3 linked regions of the Thalassoglobus sp. JC818 genome follow. The protein of the gene in region 1 interacts with the protein of each later gene in a pairwise test. Links are inferred from orthologs where the notes say so. Each region holds a gene or a part of one and is shown in the gene's direction. Other genes may lie near its edges.

What was found.
Region 2: the proteins of dnaB (region 1) and AB1L42_RS23020 interact in binary tests that used the Escherichia coli proteins (3 or more experiments, as listed by UniProt). The link is inferred for Thalassoglobus sp. JC818 from one-to-one orthologs.
Region 3: the proteins of dnaB (region 1) and dnaA interact in binary tests that used the Escherichia coli proteins (3 or more experiments, as listed by UniProt). The link is inferred for Thalassoglobus sp. JC818 from one-to-one orthologs.

Annotation. Positions count from the first base shown.
Region 1 is NZ_JBFEFI010000002.1:688,981-693,645, reverse strand. The notes cover bases 1,338-4,210. They hold dnaB (replicative DNA helicase), read left to right. Parts: upstream 1,338-2,020; coding sequence 2,021-3,400; downstream 3,401-4,210. Other genes in these bases: AB1L42_RS07125 (5-(carboxyamino)imidazole ribonucleotide synthase), read right to left, coding at 3,433-4,210; rplI (50S ribosomal protein L9), read left to right, coding at 1,338-1,622. Outside these bases: rpsF (30S ribosomal protein S6), read left to right, coding at 109-492; ssb (single-stranded DNA-binding protein), read left to right, coding at 532-1,017; more of rplI, read left to right, coding at 1,110-1,337; more of AB1L42_RS07125, read right to left, coding at 4,211-4,572; purE (5-(carboxyamino)imidazole ribonucleotide mutase), read right to left, coding at 4,566-4,665. UniProt on the Escherichia coli protein: The main replicative DNA helicase, it participates in initiation and elongation during chromosome replication. Travels ahead of the DNA replisome, separating dsDNA into templates for DNA synthesis.
Region 2 is NZ_JBFEFI010000017.1:228-5,052, forward strand. What follows is about bases 1,313-4,221. They hold AB1L42_RS23020 (UvrD-helicase domain-containing protein), read left to right. Parts: upstream 1,313-1,754; coding sequence 1,755-3,689; downstream 3,690-4,221. Other genes in these bases: AB1L42_RS23025 (hypothetical protein), read right to left, coding at 3,756-4,221. Also shown: AB1L42_RS23010 (hypothetical protein), read left to right, coding at 379-819; more of AB1L42_RS23025, read right to left, coding at 4,222-4,825. UniProt on the Escherichia coli protein: Rep helicase is a single-stranded (ss)DNA-dependent ATPase involved in DNA replication; it can initiate unwinding at a nick in the DNA. It binds to ssDNA and acts in a progressive fashion along the DNA in the 3' to 5' direction.
Region 3 is NZ_JBFEFI010000004.1:102,756-107,624, reverse strand. What follows is about bases 1,313-4,265. They hold dnaA (chromosomal replication initiator protein DnaA), read left to right. Parts: upstream 1,313-2,023; coding sequence 2,024-3,508; downstream 3,509-4,265. Other genes in these bases: ispD (2-C-methyl-D-erythritol 4-phosphate cytidylyltransferase), read left to right, coding at 3,643-4,265. Outside these bases: AB1L42_RS11530 (hypothetical protein), read left to right, coding at 1-148; AB1L42_RS11525 (LON peptidase substrate-binding domain-containing protein), read left to right, coding at 471-1,148; more of ispD, read left to right, coding at 4,266-4,380; AB1L42_RS11510 (ATP-binding cassette domain-containing protein), read left to right, coding at 4,596-4,869. UniProt on the Escherichia coli protein: Plays an essential in the initiation and regulation of chromosomal replication. Binds in an ATP-dependent fashion to the origin of replication (oriC) to initiate formation of the DNA replication initiation complex once per cell cycle.

The DNA of each region.
Region 1 (4,665 bases):
ACGATTACTTTGTGGCGTGCGAGCGATCATTGAGAATTTGATCTCATCACGGCAATAAAAACTCAATTTCCAACGAAGAACACAACACAAAATTTCAAGGGGACAACATTGGCACAGCAACGCTACGAGTGCATGTTTCTACTGGACAGCGGACGTTTTGCTCAGGATCCTGAAGGAACTGAGAACGGAGTTCGTGAAATCCTGGAACGCTGTGAAGCAGAGATTGTGACAATCTCTCCCTGGCAAGAAGGCAAGCTCGCTTACGAGATCGATGGGCACCGCAAAGGCCTGCACCTGCTGACATACTTCACGATGGACGGCAGCCAGGTTGAGACACTCAACCGAATCTGCAAGCTGAGCGATCTTGTGATTCGCCACCTGATCCTCGAGCACGAAGAGAAACTGTTCGAACTGCTGACTCAACAATTTGCGTCACATGAGGAACAGGGAGAAGAAGCCGAGGGTGAACCTGCAGAAGCGAGTGCATCGTAGACCTGCACCCTGCAATTTCGAAGACATGAGGAGGATTCGATGGCCAGCTTCAACAAAGTGATTCTTGTTGGAAATCTGACACGTGATCCACAGGTGAAGTACACAACCGGCGGAACAGCAGTGGCTGAAATCGGTCTGGCTGTGAATCGCACCTGGTACGATAAGCAGCAGAATCAGAAGCGTGAAGAAACAACTTTCGTTGACGTCACCTTGTGGGGACGCCAGGCGGAAGTCGCCGGAGAATACCTCGGGAAAGGACGTTCTGTCCTGATTGAGGGACGACTACAACTCGACTCCTGGGAAGACAAAGAATCAGGTAAGAAACGGTCCAAACTACGAGTCGTCGGTGAAAACATGACGATGCTCGGCGGTGGAGGATCGGGTCCTGGTGGGGGCGGCGGAGGAGGAGGTCGCGGCTCATCCAACTACGATTCCCAGTCCTCATCCAGTTCTGTCGATTCGTTCTACGATTCCGACTCCTCTTCGTCAGGGTCCGGATTCTCAGATGATGATGTTCCATTTTAGTTTGTCGTGAGCAGCGACGCTTTAGAATCAAGACGTTGTGACAATCAACTACGATCAGCGGTCACACGAGAGGATTGAGGAGTACACAGGTAATGGTCGTTAAGCGCAAACGTGGACAGCGAATTCGTTCCAAAGATCGCAACGGTGGCATCGAACTTCTGTTGGCAGAAGATGTCGACAATCTCGGCGAACAGGGACAGATTGTCCGTGTTAAACCCGGATACGCTCGCAACTACCTCGTCCCCATGGGACTGGCAACTGTCGCGACAGATGCGAACAAGCAGATGGTCGAAAGCCATCGCAAGCGTCAAGAAGAGCTGATGGTCGCTCGTCGTAAGCAGACCAAAGCGATCGCTGACAAAATCAAAGACTACAGCGTCACGCTGGAAGCGAACGCCACCGAAGAAGGTCAGCTTTACGGATCGATCGTGGCTGCCGATATCGCGAAGTCACTGCAGAACGCAGGCTATCCAGTCGATGCCAGCCACATCCGCATGGACGGACCGATCAAAGGCCTCGGGATGTACACCATTCCGATCGAACTCGACAAACAGATCAACACGGAAGTGAAAGTCTGGGTGGTTCCAACTGCTTCGATCAAATAGTTCAATCAACGACGTGAGCGACCTCTCGCTTCGCGAGAAACGACTCACCGCATATTGAACATTGACTCACAACATCCCGTCTTTCATTGGCGGGATGTTTTTGTTTGGTGCCTGCGAAATTTTCAATCAGCGTACGCGGGATCAATTGCAAAAGACTTCCTTGAGCGAAGTGCTCTTGCCTGTAAACTCCCCACGACTGATCGACATAATCTCCCTTTTTCGACTGCCTGCAAGAATCGCAGTCAGTTAGAGCATTTTCTGATTTGGTGTGCACGATCTCGCACGAGCAAGCACAGCCTTTTAATTTATGAAACAGTGCAAGCGAGTGCACAGAAAAGAGCAATCTGCTCTCGAGATGCAGGCGATCGAAAGAATGCAACACGATCACGGAGGGTGTGATGGCGAAATCCAAATCTGACAACGGATCATCTCTCGATCTGCTTGGCAAAGTCCCTCCTCAGGACCTCGACGCCGAACGCAGCGTGCTGGGAAGTCTGCTCTTCTCCAGCGAAGCGTTCGATGAAGTCATCCAGCACATTCAATCGCATTGCTTTTACGCGGACGCCCACCGGCGAATCTTCAAGTGCATTCACGACATGTACGAAAAGGGTGTGCGGGCCATTGATGTCGTGACCCTTGCGCACGAACTTCAAAAGCGAGGCGACTTCGAAGAAATCGGAGGAGCGGCCTACCTCAATGAAGTCATGGGTTCGGTCCCCCATGCTGCGCATGCAGAGTATTACGCGAAGATCGTTCACAACACGTGGTTGCAGCGAAGCTTGATCGACGCCTGCACGGATTCTCTCCGCGAAGCGTATCATGGTTCAGGCGACATCGAAGACATTCTGACTCGGGCTGAGAAACGAGTCTTCGAAATTGCCGAGCAACAGGAGAACATCGACAAGATCGCCATCGACGATATTCTGGACGCCACATTCCAGCGTATCTTCGAACGTATGGACCAGGAAGGAAACGTCAGCGGGCTCCACACCGGATTCAATGGTCTCGATGACTACACGAGCGGGTTCCAACCTTCCGAATTGATCGTCCTCGCAGCCCGTCCGAGTATGGGAAAAACGGCGCTCGTGTGTAACTTCGCGATGGCGGTGTCTCACGCACAACGGGGTGTACTCCTCTTCAGTCTGGAACAATCCAAGATCGAGCTTGCCGAACGTTTGCTCTGCATCAAAGCCAAGCTGAGTGGACACAAACTGAGACAAGGCGAACTCGATGAGTTCGAGCAGAGTATGCTCATGGAAGCAGCGGATGAGATGCGAAAGCTGCACATCTTCATCGACGACACCGCCGGTCGAACGATGTCACAGATCGCTGCCATCGCAAGACGACTCAAACGTCGATCGCAGCTCGACATCGTCATCATCGATTACCTTCAGCTGATTGAAACCGAAGACAAAAACATGCCGCGTGAGCAGCAGATTTCTTCGATCACTCGGCGGCTGAAGTTTCTTGCGAAAGACCTCGACATTCCCGTGATCGCACTGGCACAGTTGAACCGTGGAGTCGAACAGCGAGAAGATAAACGGCCGCGTCTCTCCGACCTGCGTGAAAGTGGTGCCATCGAACAGGATGCGGACATCGTCATGTTTCTGCACCGACCGGAAGCTTACGATCCGGAAGACCGCCCCGGTGAAGCTGACTTGATCATCGCCAAAAACCGTCATGGTCCGATCGGAACAGTCGAGCTCACCTGGCTTCGCGAGATGCTCAAATTCGGCGACAAGAGCCCCATGGGACTACCGGAAGGCATGGACTTTTAATCCGCTCTCAAAGCCTCTCCGCATTCAGTCGATCAAGCAAGTGCTTCGCGCGCCTGCTTGACTGTGTTGCGAGCTTGCTCGATGGTGGCATCCACTGCGGTCATGTGCCCCATTTTGCGCCCCGGTTTTGCATCTTCCTTCCCGTACAAATGCACTCGGAGGTTCGGATACTCCAGCGCTTGCGACCACTCAGGCTGTCCACCGTCTGGCCACAGATCGCCCAACAGATTAACCATAGCGGCAGGTTGTCGCTGGGCTGTCGAACCAAGTGGAAGATTGCAGATTGAACGGACCTGTTGCTGGAACTGACAACAGAGATGAGCATCGATCGTGAGATGCCCAGAGTTGTGAGGCCGTGGAGCGATTTCATTCACGAGCAGTTGCCCGTCGTTTGTCTCGAACAGTTCCACACACAGAACGCCAGTGGCATCGAGTGATTCCATCACCGTGCGAACGATTTCTCCTGCGTCGTCGACGAGTTTCTGATCGACGAGTTCAGGGGCAGCTGAGGAGAAGTCGAGAATGTGATTCGCGTGGTCATTAACGATCGGCGAGTAGTTGATGAAGTTCCCTCGGGAATCCCTCACGCCAATCACTGAGAGCTCGCGCGTGAAGTCAACGACACCTTCCAGGATCGCGGGCTGCCCCTCAAAGGTGGACCAGATGGCTTCCAGATCATCATTCGACTTCGCGAACTTCTGACCTTTTCCGTCGTAACCCCAGCTGGCAGTTTTCAGAATTCCCTGTCCACCGAATGCGGTCAGAGAGCTTTGCAATTCTTCGAGCGAGTCGATGCGTTTGAAGGGAGCCGTTGCGAGGCCGAACTTCTGCATCTGCGTTTTTTCTTCGAGCCGGTTTTGAGCAACTTCCAGGACTTGCGGACCGGGCCGAACAGGCACGCTGCGTTCAAGCCGATTCAATGCCTCAGTTGAGACATTCTCAAACTCCAGCGTGACGACATCAACGCTCTTCGCAAATTCGTCGAGGACATCGAAGTCCTCGTACTCAGCACACCATTCAGTATCAGCAACCGCTCCAGCTGGTGTGTTTTCTTCCGGAGAAAAGACATGCACGCGATATCCCAGCCTGCGTGCCTCGATCGCAAACATGCGTCCCAACTGACCACTGCCAAGGACACCGAGCACAGATCCGGGGGAAATCTCCTTCAACATAGCTCTGAGTTCTCCAGCACTTTTTGAGTCTGTTCGGATTGAAAGGCGTGAAGCTTCTCGCGAAGTTCCGGACGTGTCGTTGCGAGAATTCGA
Region 2 (4,825 bases), on another replicon or contig:
TGGGAAGGTGAACCATTGCCATTGAGTGGAGACCAATACCTCGATCACAGTTGAGCGAGTGATTTAGCGGCGGTTCCACCGGCTGATTTTCGAGCGACGATCACATATCCTCATTCGACTGTCACCAAGAAGATGAACAATCCACAGCAGTTGCTCATTGCGATCGAAGAGTGGATACCGACGCACCCGGCTTTCATACCATGTGTGGAAACCATCTGATTGAGACGTCCGCCACAATAAAAGGCATGCCCACGCAAGCGAGAGCATGGCACCCCCACAATAATGTGATCAGGGATGTACCTATGTGTGACAGATTTACCTCGATTTAGTATTGAAGCATACCAGGCTTCTGCGTCTCTTTTGAGAAAGAATCTGCTCATGGAACGATCGCCGAATCAAGCGATTGATATCATCGTTGACATATACCGTGAACTAAATGGAGGTCAATTCAACCTTGAGAAAATCTTGAAGAGTCTCATCGATGATTTTGGTGTCGATGGAGAAGAACTTACTGCAGTAGAACTCAAGAATGCCTTGCAAGGAAGCATGAATGCGAAATGGTTCGATATCAACTTTGCATGCGAATCAGCTTTAGCGACTTACAGCGTGTCTGAATGCTCCAACGACGAGTTTATTCGATCCATCGCGGCAATGTGTTTGCTGGCGAACTGTATCCAGAGAAATGTCGGGGAGCTTGAATTTTTTCTCGATTATGTACTTACGATTCTTCTAGAAAACAGAACGAAATCCTCCTTCTCCGTTCGAGAACGAGTGATGAGACTTCTTTTATGCAATAGACACAAACAAGAAGAAAAGTAGTCCATCCTCCATCACTGGATGTCACCCTGAATGGCGGAGAGGAACTGGTGTTTGAAGCGACCGTATCCAGCGGTGAAGAGCCAATGGGCACGTTGGCACTGAGATGTTGTTCTTTTTTACGCTACCTGCCAAGTCTCGTTGTCGCGACGCATCCGGTTTGCGGGTGGCCGGAGCACGCATTCAGCGGCGAGGGCTTTTGAGACTGCTGCCCCCCTGTGTGTACGTCGAACACCACTTCGAGTAGGCGGGACGGAGAACTCCGAGAGAATGGCGGGTTCCCTTTGAGCAGCCAGCCAGAGGCTGTTTGAAGCGTGCCACTTCTAAGAAGACAACGCGAAGCTCTGTCAAGAAGTGAGCGAAGCGGAGAGGGGGGGATTCGAACCCCCGGTCCCTTGCAGGACACTGGTTTTCGAGACCAGCACAATCGGCCACTCTGTCACCTCTCCGGGGCCACGAACATATCGCCCGCGCGGGATGGTGTCAAATCCCTGATCGGCCATCACACTGAAATTGAGGAGTCGTGACCAGTTCTCCCGGTTGAAAGGGGGCGATTGGATTGGATTTTTCAACAAAACCTTGCTGTCATCCAAACATCGGAACTCTTCGTGATCGTCAAAATTTTGCAGCGTGTTTGGATCTTCGGAAGTCATTTCGTTTTCTCTGTTTCCGGCTGGGTGCTCGCGAAATCTGAGAAATGATGACTCGATCTGATGGAGCCTGTTGCGGCGATTTGCTAGCTTGTGCCGCTTCCTCAGAACGCATGAATGAAACGCTACACTCTCGATTTGACCGTTCCACATCAACGATGATTGCTGCTTCGCTCCCGTCCTGACATTCTGTCAGCGGAGGGTCGTGAGAATCTGGAACGGCCAGCGGTGCGGAACGAATTCTCACTGCTCTGCGATTGTGGACAAATATGGTGGCAGACACAAAAGATGGACCTTTCGCACCTCAACCCATCACAACTCGATGCAGTCAAAACCCTCCAAGGGCCGGTTCTGGTGCTGGCAGGGGCTGGGACTGGTAAGACGCGTGTCATTACCTATCGGATCGCTCAATTGATTCGATCTGGTGTCGCTCCCGAGAGAATTCTGTCTGTGACCTTCACGAACAAAGCTGCGAAGGAGATGTTGCAGCGAACAAAGCCGTTGCTGGGCCAAAGCAAAGTGCGCCCCTGGATCTCGACATTCCATTCGCTGTGCGTTGACATTTTGCGATCCGACATTGAAGCACTCGGATATCCTGCGAAGTTTTCGATTCTCGATCGCGGGGATCAAGAGTCGATGGCCCGCAAAGTTCTTCGTGATATTCGTGTCACTGAAAAGTCTTTGCGACCGGGAGATTTGTTGTCGATCATCAGTCGCTGGAAGACGATCGGGATCTCGCCGGAGCGAGCTGGAGAAGTGGTCGAGGATGACCAGGAATATCTGGGCAGCCTTGCCTATCGCCGCTATCAACAGAATCTAAAAGCTCAGGGTTCCGTTGATTTTGATGACTTGTTGTTACTCACCGTTAAATTGTTCCAATCTCATCCGGAGGTTCTGGACAAACATCAGAAGCGTTTTTCTCACGTTCAGATCGATGAGTATCAAGATACAAACGGAATTCAGTTTCGAATCGTCGAAGCACTCGTTAGAAATCACAACAACCTGCTTGTGGTTGGCGACGATGATCAGTCGATTTACGGCTGGCGAGGTGCGGAACTGAAACACATTCTCGGTTTTTCACAGTACTTCGAAGGGGCGAAGGTAATTCGACTGGAAGAGAATTATCGCTGCACCGATCGCATTCTCGATCTCGCCAATCGTCTCGTCAAACACAATCGGGAACGACATCAAAAGGTTCTGCGAGCGAATAAAACCGCTCGCGAGGAAGTCCGCTTTCTCGACTTGCCAGATGAACAATCCGAAGCGGAGCGGGTGGTCCACGAAATTCGTCATCTGCACGAGAGTCGGCGAATTCCTCTCAAAGATTTCGCGATCCTCTTTCGCACGAATGAACAGCCAAGGATCTTCGAATCCGAATTGCGTCGACGTCAGATCCCCTATGTTTTGATGGGAAGTCAGTCTTTTTATGACCGCAAAGAGATTCGCGATCTGCTCAGCTATCTGAAAGTGATCGCTCGTGAAGACGATGAGCAATCTCTTCTTAGAATTATTAACACGCCCGCCAGAGGAATTGGAACAGGCTCACTCGAAAAGATGATGAGCCGGGCCGTTCGCCAGGGTGTTCCGATTTGGGACGCAGCAACGCATTGCGTCAACGAAGGTGAAATCCCCATCAAGACAGGCGAAGCTGTCATCAGGCTTCACTCTCAGTTTAAGTCATGGCGATCCGCATTCCAGAACTCGCCGCGAGAGTTAGATTCTCTGACTCAGAAGCTGATGAACGAGATTCGTTACGAGTCCGAAATCGAACGTCAATACAAAGATGAACAACAGCAAGTCACCCGCAAGGCGGTTCTCGAAGAGTACATTAACTCGATCGCTGAATATGTCTCCCGCTCGTCTTCTCCAACTTTGGAAGATTACCTCGATAGTATTGCCCTCGAGCGTCGCGACGAAGAACCAGATAAAGAAGCGATGGCGAACGTGGATGCCGTCAAACTGATGACCTTGCACAGCGCGAAAGGGCTGGAATTCCCACGAGTCTATATGGTGGGAATGGAAGAAGGACTTCTTCCACATAAAAGAACAATCGACGGCACAGAAGCAGAAATCGCCGAGGAACGTCGCCTGGCTTACGTTGGTGTTACTCGGGCTCAGGAGACATTGACGCTGACGCGGGCTGCCAGTCGGCGAAAATGGGGTAAGCCGCGACCATCTCTGCCGTCACGATTCTTGTTCGAAATGCGAGCGAAAAGCGAGTAACTTCAAAGAGTTCGTATTAAAACACGATTGAACCGGACTTAAAAATAGTCCAGTACACGTCCAGCTCTAAGCATGTTCATTTAAGTCGACGATCACTTCTGGGACATTCTGCAGTGCATTTTGCAACCGATCGCCCGCACCCTTCCTTTTCACCTGATGATTGTCATCTCCGGCGTGATCCTCTTGCGGAGATGGCTTCCAGAAGTGCGGGCGAAAGTCACGCATCGGACCGATCTGGGCGGGAGTTCTGGAGCGGTCGTCGGTATATCGACCTCGGGTTTGCTCAGCTGCGGGATTGCCAACTTGTGAGTGAATGTGAGCGACCGCAGCATCGACCGTCATCGTCGGGAAGCTGTCATTCAGTCGACTACCGGGTGTGACACTGATCAGTTCGAGCCCAGCCAGTGACATTGCGCGACGTGAGAGACGAAGATACTGAGCAACGCGAAAATAATGAAAGTCGGTCTGAATAGCCGCTCGAAGCGGTTTAGCTTCGTCGAAATGATACTGATCAGTCACCGTCAGATCATCAAGCTCCGCTTCTGTTGCACCGGCCTCCCGACAGCGCTTTACAAAGTCACCGAGCAGTTCCTTTTCTTGATAAGCGATGCCGTAGTCATCACCGAGTTTCAAAAGCGCGGCGTCCGGCGCAATCAACATTTCACAACCAACGAGAAACAGCTTCCGAAATCCGAGTTGATATGCGATATCAATCAACTGGATGAGAGAGTCCTGCCAATCAGCAACATCACCATCGACCGTAGTCGTTGTGGTCGGGAAGTCTGTAAATCCAGGTTCCTGGCTTTTGTCAACAAACAGAGTGGCGGGCGCATCACAGACTTTGAATGTTGTTTCAGGAATGAGATCCATAGCTCGAGATCGGTGAACGAACTTCGTGACCGACGCATCAAGATAAATCGAGCGGTGAAATCTTGCTGTCGGATCGTAACTCGTCCAGAAGTCCGGTCGAATCAAACCGCTGCCAGCCAGATTCATGGAAAAAACCGGAGCTGGTGAGTCATTGACGAGTTCAATCGACTCTTCGCGCAACGAGGGTCCGCCTCCCACCACCCAACAAACACCACTCATCGGCCCAGCATAGAATGAGCGAAGATCGACGCTCTGTTTTCTTCCAT
Region 3 (4,869 bases), on another replicon or contig:
TGAGATTCCATCTGACGAGGTTCTGCGGGCGTGGTGTCTCGTTCTTTCCGATCGCATGGTTGATTCCTCGGGAGGACTACGAAGAGTCTCCACGGAAGAAATCGAGCAGGCGTGCGAACTCATTCTCTCTTCACAGGCTCTGGAATAATCAGTCTCGAAGGTGGACACGGTTCGCGTGAAAAACGTCCGAATCGGAAATGTCACCGCTGGTCAAACCATCTTCGCGTGTACAATAACGGTTGCAGAATTCATTGCGTCACCGGTACGGATCGACCTGTGGTCTGGCCTCAGCACTAAACCTTATTTCACCGGCGGATCGCGTGAAAGATTGCATGTCCAATTTCAGCTGCGAATGACTCGTTGTGTTGAGCATCGAGCGAGCGTGACAAGCAGTATTGAGTTTCGACTCCGAAGCGTGATTGAATTGAGATCCGTCGGAGTCTTCCCGTGGATCGCGAAAGTCGTGACAGATGAAAGGTGAGAACATTCAAATTCCCGATGACTTTGGGGGATCGGTGCGTCTCTTTCCGCTTCCGGACCATGTTCTGTTTCCCGGGAACATTGAGCCACTGCATCTCTTCGAGCCTCGGTATTGTGAACTGATCGAGGCAGCACAGCGATCCGATTCTTTGATCACGATGGCGACGCTGACGAATTCTGGAGATGACTCAGGAATTGGAACTCCCCCGATTGCACGAGATGTGTGCATCGGCAAAGTCATCGCGCACAAGAAGAACGAAAACGGAACTCATGGGATCGTGCTGGCAGGTCTGACGCGTGCGCGAATTCAGCGTGAATACCCGCTCTCTCACATGTATCGAGAGGCGGAAGTGGAGATTCTTCCGGAGTGGGAACCCAATGCTTCAGCGAGTACGAAGCGATTGTTCGACTTTCTTGTTCAGGAGTTCACCGGACTGCTGAAGAGTCGAACGGGTGAAGATCCAGACTTGCCCAAGCTCGGCAGTAATCTCACTCTGCGGCTGCTCACAGATTTGCTCAGCTTTCATCTTCGATTGGATCTGCAGACGAAACTGAAACTGCTGGCTGAACGCTGCGTACTGACACGGGCGACGAAGCTCGCCGAAATTCTGCATCAACACCGCAGAGATAGTGGCGAACTCTACGAGCCCGACTTCAGTTGGAACTAAAGCAAGCAGCTCTCTCAGGTGCACTCACTTCTGCGATCTCACTCACTCGAAAGTTGAGTTCGCTCATGAGAGTCAGTGCAAACTGAATCAGAAAACGTTCTCGACGCTTCGCACTTGTCGTTTTGATTTCTCGAGCAGTGTTTGCGGCTCTTCCGGTTTCAATGAATTCGCGAATGACGCATGCATTCAGTGATCAACTTCGCTGAGGGTGAGAGTTGTTCGGGAATTGTTCAAAGCTGCTCGCTGAGCTGTCAGGTTCGCCTGGCTTGTGCGTAATTCTTCTCTGACGGGTTGAGTCTTTTCAACGGCTGTTCAGTGAATGTGGAGAACTTGCGGTTCGTCGTTCTGTCTGTGAGATGTCTTCGGAAACTTCCAATTCGGGAGTTGTGCTGTCGATGAACATGACGAGATTGGACGACCTTGTTGAGTGTGAACGCAATCACTTGCACGATGGTCATTTGCGATGGCAACGACGTTCAAAAACGTTGTTGAAGTCGATGAGGAATCAGCTGCCGAAGATGCGTTTCACACACTTTTTCAACACGAGTCTGTTCCGCTTTGATGAGGAGTTTGAACTATTTCGCGGATTCAATCAGGCCATCCACTTTCGAAAATAATTCGTGGAACTTCACCTTCCTTTTACAATTGACGCCGGGATTTCGATCAGTAGTATCGCGTGTGTTGAGTAAGTGAATCCATCCACGAGCGCCGCCATTACGGCGGGCTCTTCATCCATTTTGTGACGCGAATCTTCTGCTTTCGCGATTCTCCGCGCTTGCACCGCGAAATCGCAACGGAGTGCAGTTTTGATCCCTCGAAACGCACGTTTTACCATCCGGCTCAGGTAGAAGGTACGCGCATGGAAGGGTTGCACGATGCCGCCCGAACGCATGTCGGTTCATCAAGAAGTTGAATCAATCCAGAAACACCTCGAAGACCAGATTGGGTCAAAGCGCTATGAGAATTGGTTTGGAACATCGACGAGACTGCAGGTTCAAGAAGCAGAGTTGGTCGTCTATGTTGCCAGTCCGTATCTTGTGAAATGGATTCAGAAGAAATTCGGAGTTCAGCTCGGAACTGCTGCTGCAGAGGTGATGGGGCCATCCGCTTCCGTTCGTTATGAAGTCGGTTTCGACATCCCTCCGGTCGTTTCAGTCAAGACACCGCAGGCAGACGAACCAGCGGGGAATGAACAAGCATCGTCCGGTTCCAACGGACAGATGACTTACCATGCCCAGCCTTCGACACCGAGCGGATCGAAGAAGCAGTACAGCACCTATCGAGCGACGACTGAATCGAACGCGACAAAGAAGCGTCGCATTGGCAAACGCTCTCGTTCGTTGACTGACTTTGTTGTCGGTCCATGTAACGAACTTGCTGTCGCCGCAGTCCATCAAGTGGTCGCAGAACCCGGTTCTGTCTCTCCGTTGTATCTCTATTCCAGTGTCGGAAATGGAAAGACTCACCTTTTGGAGTCGATCTATTTGAGGCTCCGCAGAGAAGCTCCTCATCTTCAGGTTCTAAACCTGACGGCCGAGCAGTTCATCAACTATTTCACGCAAGCATACAGCGCAAAATCACTTCCTAGCTTTCGTCAGAAATTTCGCTCAGTCGATGTTCTACTGGTCGATGATGTCGATTTTCTGGACGGCAAGAAGGCGACGCAGGAAGAGTTTCTACACACCATTAAAGAGTTTGAACTTGCAGGCAAGCAGGTTGTTGTCACTGCGAATCGACATCCACAACTTCTTGCGAAGACACCTGACGAATTGTCGAGTCGACTTGTTTCCGGACTGGTATGTCGACTCGATCGTCCCCAGTTGGAGACTCGCCGGGAAGTCGTTCGTCGACATTCAAAGCGACAAGGCTGTGAGATTTCCGAGTCGGTTGTGGAAGCGGTTGCGAATCGTATGACTGGAAGTTGTCGCGAGTTGGAAGGGGCTGTGAACATCCTTTCCACCTGGAGTCAGATGACGAAGAAAAAGATCACGGTCACCATCGCGAAGAAGCTGCTGAGTCAACTCGAACGGGATTGTTTACGCATCGTTCGTCTGGCGGATGTTGAAGATGCCGTGTGCGGACTGTTTGGTGTGGGAGAGGGAGTGCTGAAGTCGAAGACTCGTAAGCAATCCGTCGCGCAACCTCGGATGCTTGCGATGTACCTCGCACGCAAGTTGACTCAAACACCCTACAGTGAAATCGGTCAGTACTTTGGTGGACGGAATCACAGCACCGTGATGTCGGCAGAGCGAAAGATCGATCACCAGTTGCAAGAGAGCGGCGTGATTCGCATTGCCTCAGAGACTTGGCAACTGCAGGATCTGATCGATACCTTGAAGGACAGAATTCAAGCTGGCTAAAGCATCGCACGTTCTGGTCTTCAGGAATTCGCCCGATCAACCGAAGCGTTCATTCCATCAAGCCAAATTCAGCCAGTGCTGCGAACAGTTGAACGACGTTTCATCGCCAGAACGTTTCATTGCGAGTGAGTAACATGTCAACGTTCGCTGTCATTCTCCCGGCCGCCGGGAAGAGTACTCGTTTCGGTGGGGCAGGGCGAAAGAAACCGTTCATCGATCTCAACGGACAGCCGGTGTGGGTCAGGGCTGTTGAACCGTTTCGGGCGAGAAACGATGTTCAGCAAATCGTCGTCGTCGTTTCCGCATCGGATGTCGAATGGTTCCGCGAGACGTTCCAAGCTCAGTTGAAGAGACTGCAAGTCTCGGTCGTTGAAGGCGGAGCTGAACGCATGAACTCCGTTGAGAATGCGCTGAGGTCGATCTCCGACGAGACCGATTTCGTCGCTGTGCATGATGCCGCCCGTCCGATGATCAGTCCTGAAGTGATCGATCGGGTTTTTCAAAAGGCAATCGAAAGTGACGCAGCAATTCCCGGAGTTCCGATCTCCAGCACGGTGAAGCGAGTTGCGGAACATTGCATCGTAGAAACGGTCGATCGCTCCAGTCTCTGGGCTGCCCAGACGCCACAAACCTTTCGGAGTTCAGTCCTTGTCGACGCTTATCAGAATCGTGGAAACAATCTCACGACCGATGAAGCTCAACTCGTCGAACGAACTGGAAGGGCTGTTCACGTTGTTGAAGGTGATCCGCTGAATCTGAAGATCACGACAAAGGAAGATTTGTTTCTCGCTGAAGCCATATTGCAGCACGAATCGCGTCGGTCTGACGCTTCCTCGCCCACCCCGTTTAACGATCGGGCTCCTGGTTCATAGTGGGCAACCTCTGAGAATTTTCTCTCTGTCAGATCCTTTCACTTGACGAATTGTGATCGACTCTCAATTAATATCCGCTTCTCAGTGAGGAGATTCGGAAAGACTTCCAGCTGTGAGCAATTTCAAAAAATTGCCAATTCCTCCGGGGGCATACCGCTGTTTGCGGCAACACGTTATGGTGTCCCAATCGCTGAGGCTGGAGACAGGAGAAAGATATGGTCGAATGTAACGACCCGATGATTGATGCCAAGGGGCTGAGCAAATACTACGGTCCGTTCATTGCCACAGAGAATGTGACGTTCTCTGTTCCGAAGGGGCAGATTGCAGCGTTCCTCGGGCCGAACGGAGCAGGCAAGTCCACCACAATGAAACTGCTGACGGGGTTTCTGACACCCAGTGATGGAGAAGCCCGCATCGGAGGCTTTGCAGTCGCTGAAGATCGAATTGCCGCCAGCGAGTTGATCGGGTACCTCCCCGAAAACGGGCCGC